DNA from 2 places in the Desulfosediminicola sp. genome. Region 1 is predicted to be linked to the other one. Evidence: riboswitches for the same ligand, from Rfam matches in the RefSeq annotation. Region 1 holds a riboswitch; the other holds the start of a gene.
The links. A riboswitch is a leader RNA that binds a small molecule or an ion and turns the genes downstream of it on or off. The one in region 1 is predicted to bind thiamine pyrophosphate.
Positions count from the first base shown of each region.

Region 2: another riboswitch for thiamine pyrophosphate. It lies ahead of thiS (sulfur carrier protein ThiS); the one in region 1 lies ahead of thiC (phosphomethylpyrimidine synthase ThiC).

Region 1 is NZ_JBLXGE010000016.1:11,409-16,913, forward strand. Features, by position in the region: gene ACN5NT_RS21055 (TetR/AcrR family transcriptional regulator) at 323-898, shown strand; gene ACN5NT_RS21060 (acyl-CoA dehydrogenase) at 1,039-2,808, shown strand; TPP riboswitch at 3,131-3,245, shown strand; gene thiC (phosphomethylpyrimidine synthase ThiC) at 3,301-4,629, shown strand; tRNA gene ACN5NT_RS21070 (tRNA-Asn) at 5,001-5,076, shown strand; gene ACN5NT_RS21075 (crotonase/enoyl-CoA hydratase family protein) at 5,471-5,505, shown strand, end outside.
Region 2 is NZ_JBLXGE010000006.1:206,754-212,258, forward strand. Features, by position in the region: gene ACN5NT_RS11960 (thiazole synthase) at 1-600, opposite strand, end outside; gene ACN5NT_RS11965 (thiamine phosphate synthase) at 680-1,306, opposite strand; gene ACN5NT_RS11970 (thiamine phosphate synthase) at 1,371-1,964, opposite strand; gene thiS (sulfur carrier protein ThiS) at 1,966-2,166, opposite strand; TPP riboswitch at 2,272-2,366, opposite strand; gene ACN5NT_RS11980 (GlsB/YeaQ/YmgE family stress response membrane protein) at 2,721-2,969, opposite strand; gene ACN5NT_RS11985 (transferrin-binding protein-like solute binding protein) at 3,995-4,930, shown strand; gene ACN5NT_RS11990 (surface lipoprotein assembly modifier) at 4,954-5,505, shown strand, end outside.

The DNA.
Region 1 (5,505 bases):
TCAGCCTAAGATTTGTCAGGGGCAAGAGCAGTGCGCAGGTTTTCAATCATCCATTGGATATCTCTCCCTTTCTCTACGCAATAAAGTCAATAAAAGTGCAGACTGCTCGGCAGAGTGAACTTCCCCCATTTTAACGGACACGTTGAATACGTATCATCTGCTCTGCAGGAGAGTGTTTCGGCCAACCATTCCTTCCTCCTTGTTGATGCAGGAAATGCCCGGCAATATCACTGGTCGGTTAATTCACTGTAATTGTATTGATTAACAATGCATTTGAGAAAATTCTTGCCATACATTTCAGGCTATGTTAACAGCTGTTAACATGATTGGAACGAAGCAAACAATTCTCCATGCGGCTTGCGACATTTATCTGCTTGAAGGCTATAAGGGCATGAGCATGCGCAAGGTCGCAGAGAAGGCGGCCATCTCGGCCACCGCCATCTATCGTCATTTCGAGAACAAGGAGGCCCTGCACCACCAGGTGTTGCGGGAAGGTTTCAGAACCTTCGATTCCTACCTGCAGCCGGCCCTGCTCGGCACAACCGGGATGGAACGTCTCGATCTCGCAGCCAGGCGTTTTTTCGCTTTTGCCACCGAGCAGCGGAAATATCATGAGATACTCTTTCTGACCATGGATCACACCGTCGAGCATAAGGTCAAAGGGGTACTGGCCAAAGACGCGACCGTAAGCCAGAAATTCATGGTGGAACGAATTCAGGAGTGCATGGCTGAGGGCAGCCTGCGCCGCGATGATCCGGAGGAGGTCGCCATGTTGCTGCTCTGCACCTGTAACGGCTTTTTCGCCCAGTATGTTTCAAAAAAGGTCGTTGATGTGCCGACGATAATGAAGGAAAAATATTGGCGGATGTATCAGCGCCTGCTGCATGGCTTGAAATAACAAGGATAAAGCGAAAATCGGTTCCATGCCGGAGCAGAGGCATGCTGATTTTTTTTAGCCCACAAAGTTAACGCTTGTTAACCAGTTTATATCAGCGGCTTGTTCATCAGTATCATCTATAACCTGAAGGAGGTATTGCCATGTTGCTCAATAGCGGGAATGCAAAAACCAACCAGGACTCAGCGCAGGATGAGAGTATCCAGGTAACCAGAAACCTGCTCCTGAACCCTAAAACTGTGTCCTACGAGCATCTTGACAGCGAATCCAGGCAACTGGTGCTGAAGACCATCGAGTTTTTTGAGACCAAGGGCAAGGAGCAGCTCAAGCACGATGATCACGAACGGGTCTGGTACGCCGACTTCCTCGAATTCTCGCATCGGGAGCAACTCTTTGCCACATTTCTTACTCCTGCCAAGTTCGGTGATGGAGCAAAACGTTGGGATACGTCCAGGAATTGCGCCATCAACGAGGTTTTGGGCTTTTACGGTTTGAGTTATTGGTACACCTGGCAGGTGACTATTCTTGGTCTTGGCCCCATCTGGATGAGTAACAACGAGGAGATTCAACATAAAACTGCGCGCCTCCTGGGAGAGGGTGAGATTTTTGCTTTCGGCCTCTCGGAAAAAGAGCATGGTGCAGATATCTACACCAGCGACGTCGGGCTTACCCCACAGTCTGATTCGGGCTGGCTGGCGAATGGCTCGAAATATTATATCGGCAACGCCAACGAGGCGGCCCTGGTTTCAACGTTCGGCAAGTTCAATGATTCCGGCGACTATGTCTTTTTCGCAGTCAACTCCCAGCACGAGAACTACGAACTCGTAAAAAATGTCATAAATTCGCAAAATTACGTCGCAGAATACAAGCTGAACGACTACCCCATCAGCGAGAATGACATTCTGGCCAGGGGGCGGGATGCCTGGGATATGGCGCTCAATACTGTCAACGTCGGCAAATTCAACCTCGGCTGGGCCTCAATAGGCATCTGTAGCCACGCCTTCCACGAGGCAATCAACCACGCTGCCAACCGCCATCTTTTCGACCATTACGTCACCGATTTCGTCCATGTTCAGCAGCTTTTTATCGATGCATATGCGCGGCTTACTGCCATGAAGCTTTTTGCTCTCAGGGCCATCGACTACATGCGCGTTGCAGGTAGCGAGGACCGGCGCTATTTGCTCTTTACGCCAATGGTCAAGATGAAGGTGACGACCCAGGGCGAAGATGTCGTCAACGCACTGTGGGACGTTATTGCCGCCAAAGGTTTTGAAAAGGATATGTACTTTGAGATGGCTGCCAGAGATATCAGGGCGCTCCCTAAACTTGAGGGTACCGTTCATGTAAACATGGCGCTTATTATTAAATTCATGGCCAATTATTTTTTCAAGCCGGGCAGCTATAGCGAAACGCCGCGGCAAACTGCGCCGGTAAATGACGATTTTCTTTTCAGGCAGGGGGCGACCAAGGGCCTGGGCAAAACACGCTTTCACGATTATCGCACGATTTACAAAGAGTTCAACTCGCCCAACGTCAAAATTTTCAAAAAGCAAATCAGGCTGTTAAAGATCCTGCTGGTTGTCGGCAAGCCCAGCAAGCAACAGATCAAGGATTTTGATTTTCTGCTCAACCTCGGCGAACTGTTCACCCTCGTGGTGTATGGCCAGTTGATCCTCGAAAACGCCAAGTTGATGAAGATTGACCCGGCACTCATCGACCAGATTTTTGAGGTCATGATCCGGGACTTCTCGAAATTTGCCCTGCAACTTTATACCAAAGGCTCCACCAGCTTCATCCAGCAGAGGATCTGTACCAGGATGGTAAAACGCCCGGCAGTGAACCCGAAGCAGCTGCAGCACATCTGGGAAACGTATGTGTATAGCATGAAAGACCAGTATGAGATGAATCCATGATCTACGGCATAGCCTGATAAAGTGGGGGCAGGTTATCGCCCCACCTTTGTTTGAAGCAGGTGACGATAAAAGCTGGTGCCCGCGCCATTCGAGATCGGCCACGATTACAGTGGTCGATTATTTGTGGGAAAGAACTCTGATTGGACATTTGCTATTTTGTTTTGCAGGCCAGGTTCTTATCCACACCATCCTCAACGCTCTCAAAAATAACGCCTCTCTTATCGCAGAACTGCACATACCAAAAGCTTGACCTGGCGAGGAGCGACTGGTAGTTTCCCGGGAAAATGTTCAATGCAACTGTCCATCAGAAAGAGTTGCATGCTTATTGACCTGGGGGAGTCTTCGGACTGAGAGTTTCGTTTTTCGTAGAATAACGAATCGACCCTTTGAACCTGATCCGGATAATACCGGCGGAGGGAACGGTCGAATCGTCCGCTGCATCCTGCCGCGCCCCGATCGAACCCTTCGATATCTTCACTATGGGGCACAACAATGTATAAAACACAGATGGAACTGGCGCGTGAAGGATACGTGACCGAGGACGTATCGATAGCAGCAGCAGAAGCCGGTCTCGACCCGGAAATACTTCGAGATCGAATCGCTGAAGGGACGGCAATAGTATGCCGGAACAACAGGCGAACGAGCGGAAAGCCGCTGGCGGTAGGGAAGGGAATCCGAACCAGGGTCAACGCTAATATCGGCACCAGTAAAGACGATACCTCCATTGAGAACGAACTTGCCAAGGCAAAAGCAGCAGTAGCCGCAGGTGCTGACGCTATAATGGACCTCTCCACCGGCGGACCGATCGATGAAATCCGGGCGGCAATCATTGCCGAAACCGATATCTGTATCGGTTCCGTTCCTCTTTACCAGGCAGCATGCGACACCGTTGTTCGAAAAGGAAAAGCCATCGTCGATATGAGTGTGGATGATATTTTTGACGGTATCAGGAAACATCTTGAGGACGGCGTCGATTTCATCACCGTTCATTGCGGTGTTACCCGGGCAACACTTGAGAAGATGGACAACGAGGGACGCATCATGGAGGTTGTCTCCCGCGGAGGCTCCTTTACCTGCGCCTGGATGCAGCACAATAATGCGGAAAATCCCCTGTATGAATACTTTGACCGCTTACTGGAATTGGTAAAGCCTTATGACGCAACTCTGTCGCTGGGTGACGGTTTCCGCCCGGGCTGTCTTGCCGATGCAACAGACAGGGCCCAGATCCATGAGCTGTTGACCCTTGGTGAGCTGACGCAGCGTGCCTGGGATGCCGGTATACAGGTGATGATCGAGGGACCTGGCCACGTGCCGCTTGACCAGATCAAGACCAACATCCAGTTACAGAAGAGACTCTGCCATGGTGCGCCGTTCTATGTTCTCGGCCCCCTGGTGACCGATGTCGCACCAGGCTACGATCATATAAGCTGTGCAATCGGCGGCGCTATAGCGGCAAGTGCCGGTGCGGATTTTCTCTGCTATGTAACCCCCAGCGAACATCTCTGTCTGCCGACCATAGAAGATGTGCATGAAGGTGTTATGGCAACCCGTCTGGCGGGTCACGCTGCTGATATCGTAAAAGGTATTCCCGGCGCCATGGAGTGGGACAACAAGATGTCACGGGCCAGAAAAAATCTGGACTGGGAAAAACAGTACGAACTGGCGCTTGATCCAGATCTGGCCAGAAAACGAAGAGGTGCAACAGCAGAGGTGGCAGAAGCCCATGGTGCGTGCACTATGTGTGGTGAATTTTGCGCGTATAAAATGATGGATCAAAGGAAAGAAGCAAGCAAGGCGACGGCCTGCAAGTCAGCTCAATAACAGCGGAAGTACTAGCTTTTTAATGTCATTTTCGGGACAGAGCCGAATGGAGTTCCACTGTTTGGCTCCGACCTTGGTACCAAACAATAAAGCCGCAATCTCAACAGTCTGGGGATTGTTTTTTTTTGTTTTCATCAGTAACCAAAACGAATCGAGTTACAGGGCGCATTTTTTTCCTATTTCCTGCCTGAAGCCAGTATGTACAGCGGTTGTTGGGGGCTACTTTGCATGCTTTGGTGTGAGAAATTGAAAAGAGAGAGTGAAAAAACTTGCAGCCATAAAAAAAATGGTGTAATTTGCCCTCCCCTGTCTGGGGGGTGCAACGTTTTTTTCAGGATAAATCCACGTATTAGTGGAGTTATTTCGACTAATCCTCGGTAGCTCAGTTGGTAGAGCAGGTGGCTGTTAACCACCTTGTCGGCGGTTCGAGTCCGTCCCGGGGAGCCAGTGTCCACTCAGCCCGATTCCGGAATCGGGGTGTTTTTCATATAGGCCAGAGGGGTTTCCCCTGGCCAGCATTGCCGAAAAGGCCGAACATCCAGAGGGTGTTCGGCCTTTTTTGCGTTCTATCTCAGTTCTGGTTGCTGCTTTGAGTCTGGACGTTAAAGCTGTCAAACCTTCTGTGCCTGTTTCTCCTTCACTGTTTCTTTTCAGAATGCCGAAGGGTGCCGCTGAACAATAATAGCTATATTACAGCTGATTGAGCCAAAAGTTTTATTTTTAGGTTCATTGACGTTTCGAGTGAAAATTACCAGAAAATACGGGCAAATGAATTCACATTTTGATAAATATATTACGTGAACGTAAACGGAATGTTTCTAATCAATACCAGTGAGCCGCCATGACCGATACCGACAGAGTACAGTTAGAAGTTCG
Region 2 (5,505 bases), on a different contig from region 1:
AAGCTCCATTGCATACGCGGCATGGGATGGAGCCCCTATTCCCGCATCAACCACAACCGGCACCTGTGATTGCTCGATAATGATTTTCAACATCTCTGCAGTCTGGATACCTTTATTGGTGCCAATTGGTGCTCCCAAGGGCATCACCGTTGCCGCCCCGGCCTCTTCCAGCCTCTTGCAGAGAACAGGATCTGCCTGGATATATGGCATAACGATGAACCCCTGTTTTACCAACTCCTCGGTAGCCAGAAGCGTCTCAACCGGATCAGGCAGCAGGTATTTAGGATCGGGGTGAATTTCCAGTTTCAGCCAATTGGTACCAAGTGCCTCTCTCGCCATCTGGGCCACAAAAACTGCCTCCCTGGCATTACGCACGCCAGAAGTATTTGGCAGCAACTGAAGCCTCGGATGATCGAGATGACGCAAAATATCATCATTGCTATCGGCCAGATCGACACGCTTCAGCGCCACCGTCACCAACTCACTCTCCGACGCGATGATGGCATTGCGCATCAGATTGTTTGAAGCGAATTTGCCGGTTCCCGTAAAAAGACGGGACTCAAATATGCGATCTGCTATTTTCAAAGAACTTCCACTCACGATTCTTCTCCTGATTTAGATAGTAACAACGCAGGATATGCGAATATAGTTTTGGGATTACAGGTAATAATGAGAGAATCTACAGGACCTGTTGCCTGATGGCAGCTATCCTGCTCTGGGGATTTTCGGCATCAAGAATGAGTGATGAAATGGCAACACCATGGACACCTGAAAAAATAAGCGGTGCGATATCTTCAACCGCAATTCCGCCAATGGCGACAATTGGAGTTGTAATCCCCCGCTGCCGGCATTCCTGTATTATGGTCCGATACCCCTCAAGCCCAAGAGTCGGGCTCAGATTCTTTTTGGTCGAGGTAAATCGATACGGCCCAAGCCCGATATAATCGACGCCTTGCTTGTGTCTCAGCTCAATATCTGCAAAAGTATTGCATGTCCCGCCAATGATCGCCGAGCTACCGAGCAAATCCCTGGCCATTTGAGGCTCACCATCATTCAGGCCGAGGTGAACGCCGTCGGCACCAAGTTCCGCAGCCAGCTCAATGTCGTCGTTGACCATAAATGTTGCCTTGAAACTGCGGCAAATTGCGGCCACCTCCTTACCTACTGAAAGCTTCTCATCCCGATCGGCATCTTTAAAACGAAACTGCAACCAATCTATCCCTGCGCGACAAACGACCTCAGCCTGCTCCGCAAGATTGGAATCAGGGCGTGGGTCTGTAATAAACTGAATTTTTCCAGCAATCATAATAATTCTATTTTTATAAGGAATTTAAGGTACTCTAATCGTGGCGACCAGACAGAATCGTGGCTCAGATTCGGTCGGCAATCTTCTGCAAATCGCAAAAAGAACTTACCCGCTCGACCACTCCTTCATGCTGCCAGATAGTGCCAAGAGCGGCAGCACCCCAGCAAATACTGGAGGAAAGTTCAGGAAGCTTTTGTGCAGTTATGCCCCCCAGGGCAACCAGTCTTCTGCCGGAACTGTTCGTACAGTTGTGCAGTTCATCAACAGAAACTGCCGACAGATACCCCTGCTTGGACACCGAATCAAAAACCGGGCTGATAAAGAGATATTCATAGATTCCGGTCAAACACTCGACTTCTTCTATGGAATGGCAGGACCTGCTGCGACTGTAAGCAGGCGTGGTACTACACGGATGGATCGATCTGGAGGGAAGATGAGCTCCGCGAAGCTGGTATTTTTCCAACAAATCATAATTGGAATGGATCATTATCCTGGGGTGGTGAGCCGGATCAATCCCATCCAGCAACTCAGCCATCTGAAGATTACTCCACCCAGGTTTACGCAGGTGTAAAATCTCAAGGCCTGCTGAAAATAATGCGTTAATTGTCTCTGTCTCCGCACCATCAAAACCGGGAGTGGAAATAACCAGCAGTTTCATCTCAGCCCCCCTGAGTCGCCATAACAAGCATTACTACATCGCCGTCAGACAGCGCATGGACTGGCCAATTATTCTTAGGGATAACTGCATAGTTGACGGCTACTGCGAGACCTTCTTCCGTCATATTCAGCAATTGCAGAGCATCCTTTACGGTGGCCTCTTCGGCCAGCGCATACTTCTGATCATTAATTACAACGTGCATGATTTACTCTTATTCATTGTGCTGAATGTATATAGCTTACAAACTTTGCCGCAAAAGGCGAAAAACAGAGACCAACACAATTCAAATCGAGGGGGGGGGAGGAGGTGGAGAAAAACAATGATTCCCTACGCCGGCATTACCCGGATCAGGTTAAGGGTATAATCTCAGCTCGTAATCCACGGGCACCCCTGTTCTTTGAAATGTAGCTTGTTTATTACTGTATAGAGCAAAAGAAAGCACGAAAAAAACTGACACAAATTGATGAGCGAAATTGGGCTGGCTTACAATTATTTGATTCAACAAACTTAAAATTTTAACCCAAAATGGGCCATGGATATGGATCCATGGCTCCTCCAACTCTCTCTGAATTGTAACGCATAAAATTTTCTAAATTATAACTACAAAGAAAACAGGCCCTTTATCATAATATTGATAAAGGGCCTGTATATACATCAAAATGTTTTCTGATTACCTCTGAGAACCAGGAACCACCGGCCGGGAGTGAGGCGTGGGGCATCACATTTATGTGTGAATGAACCGGCAACTACGACAAGCTATTTTTTTATCATTCGGTACCCTAAAAGTAATAAAACGGCACCACCAGTAGCTATGAGCAAGCTGGAGAAGTTGAAACCGGTTACGGTGCCGAAGCCAAGCCTGGTTGAAATGAAGCCACCCACAAAGGCACCTACAATTCCGATAATAATTGTTACAATAAAGCCACCGGGATCAGCCCCCGGCATAATAAATTTCGCTAACAAGCCCACAACCAGGCCAAGGAAAACCCAAGAGAGAATACCCATATCCTGCCTCCATAATTTAGCACTACTTTCATTTGAAATGACTTCTCGAAATAGATGTAGAGGACTGACGTCTCGACAAGTCCCATCTTGCTATTATCACGAAAGAGCAAAAGCTTGCCCACATAGCCTAACATTAAAAACGCTTTCACTCATGTCCAGCAGGCATTTGTCATACCCCAGTGGCAGAGTCGGCTAGTGCACATTTGATAAAACACTGCAATTCCCTGCCACCAGCCTATATCGAGAAATAATACCATGAGATTGACATATTACATTACCTAGAGCCACTCCGGAGGAGGAGTAACACCGGTAATGATGCAGTAAAGAAAAATTATTTCAACGGTCTTTTTTACCGAGTCTTGTCCTCAATTGCCAGAAACCAGCTTTGGCTCCGGGTGTCTCACATTTCGAATCTGACGGTATGACGCCAATGGACCCAATTTCGATTATCCAGAGCCTTTCTGATAATAGACCCATAATACATGTCACGAACCACACCACATTTTCGACCTGTCGTGCGATACCTCTCTTGATATTTTTCAGATTAGCTCTGAAGCTCAGCAAAAGCTGGTCAGGAGTTAGGCGTGAGATGGCAGGCGATTACGGTGTGAACATTGAATTCAATATGTTCTTCACTTCATACGCTGAATATTACATCGTAAAATCGTTGCCATCAAAGCTGGCGGTGATGTAGTCCTTCCTCCCCCCTTTTCATCTCCCATCACAAATCGTAATCTGAGGTTCAATCGCAATATAATTTTTTTTTAAAATTTTTCCGTCACTTACACAACCATCAAACCACCTGCAATTCGAGGCAATTCAAGCGATAGTCACCTAACAACTTAAATACGTTTAACAAGTATGCCGTATTTTACATTGACACTACATTAATTTGTTATAAATATAACTACACCTAACTGCTATAAAGAGCATCAACGGCTATTTACACGAACTACAAGATAAAGAGAGCATTATCCGCCAAAACCTCCACTGCTCTTGTGCCCCCCAAATACCTCAAAAGGACTGTGGAAAAAGAGAAACACCCAAATAAACCAGAGGGAGAATATGATATGAAACTTTTACAGGCTTTCTCAGTTGTTAGCTGCAGCTTGGGTCTTTTGACTCTGACAGGTTGTGGCGGTGGCGGCAGTTCAACCGATACAGCCAATGACATAGCCCCCCAACCTTTTTCTGAATCAGGATTATCCGCCGGATTTGATGTTGAGATAAGTGACGGTACTGTTACCGTTACAGACCAAGGTATCAGCTCTAATTCCACAGCAGAAATTGAATATAATTCCAATGGCGATGTGCAAAGTGTGTCAGTCACCACCCCTAAGGGAACCATTGATTGGAATGATAATTCCGGCACAATAAACCCTATCACAGATAATTCAGTGATACTTGTTTCAAGTGACGATAGATCCAAGCTGGGAGCATTTTCAGATCCATATAATGCAGGCTTCGACTATCAGACTTTTGGTATATGGTTTAACAAAGTTGACGATTCCAACAGGTCTTTTGAGGCAATCACAATAGGTACACTAACGCCTGACAGCGCAATCCCCTCGACAGGAAGTGCGACATTTAATGGATCAACAACTGGTTTTTATATAGATACGGGATATGACGATCCGTTTCTTACGCAAAGTGATTTGGAACTTACCGCAGATTTCGAGAATAGAAATGTGACCTTCACTACAAGTAATACTCAAAAGTACAATTTGGCCAATACTGCTGGATTCATCGATGCTTCCGACCTTGATATAACCAACAACACCTTAAGTATCAGTGAGGGATCCAATAAATTTTCAGGGCAATTAACGACGGATAATGGACTTACAGGCGGTGCAGAAGGAAAGTTTTACGGGCCAAATGCTGAGGAAGCCGGTGGAGTTTTCTCATTGGTTAGCACATCAGGCGATTCAGGATATGTTGGTAGCTTTGGAGCAGTAAAATAAGTCAATAAATTGAAATTTGCTCTATGACATACAAAAGCCTCTTTTTTCTGGCTATGCTGTTACTGGGAAGCGGAGGCTTCTTTTTTCCAGCATCTGCTGTCGCCGCGCAAAAGGTAGTTCTCCAATCCGACGCAACAGACCCGCTGCAGGTTCTCTTTGAGGTTGGCCTTGTGGAGCTCAACAAGGGAAACACCGAATCCGCAGTCCAGATATTTCAGGCCCTGGCCCAGCAATCACCAAGCCCTCGGGTTCAGCTCGAACTGGCCAGGGCTCTCTACCTTGATCACAAATACCGATCAGCGAGAGAACTCTTTAACAGCGTACTGGACAGGCCGAACATCCCCTGGGCTGTCAGAAGAAACATTGATGTCTATCTTGATGAGATAGACTCACGACTTGGCTTTGTACACCTCGATTTCGCCCTGGTAAGTGACAGCAACCCCTGTAATTTCACCGACAAAAAAGTTATTACCATCCTGGGACAGCCCATGGAGGTTATTGAGCCTGAGAATAATGAACAGATTTGGGGAGTCAATTATTCACTGAGAGCTGCCCGTGCCCATTTCGATGATAAC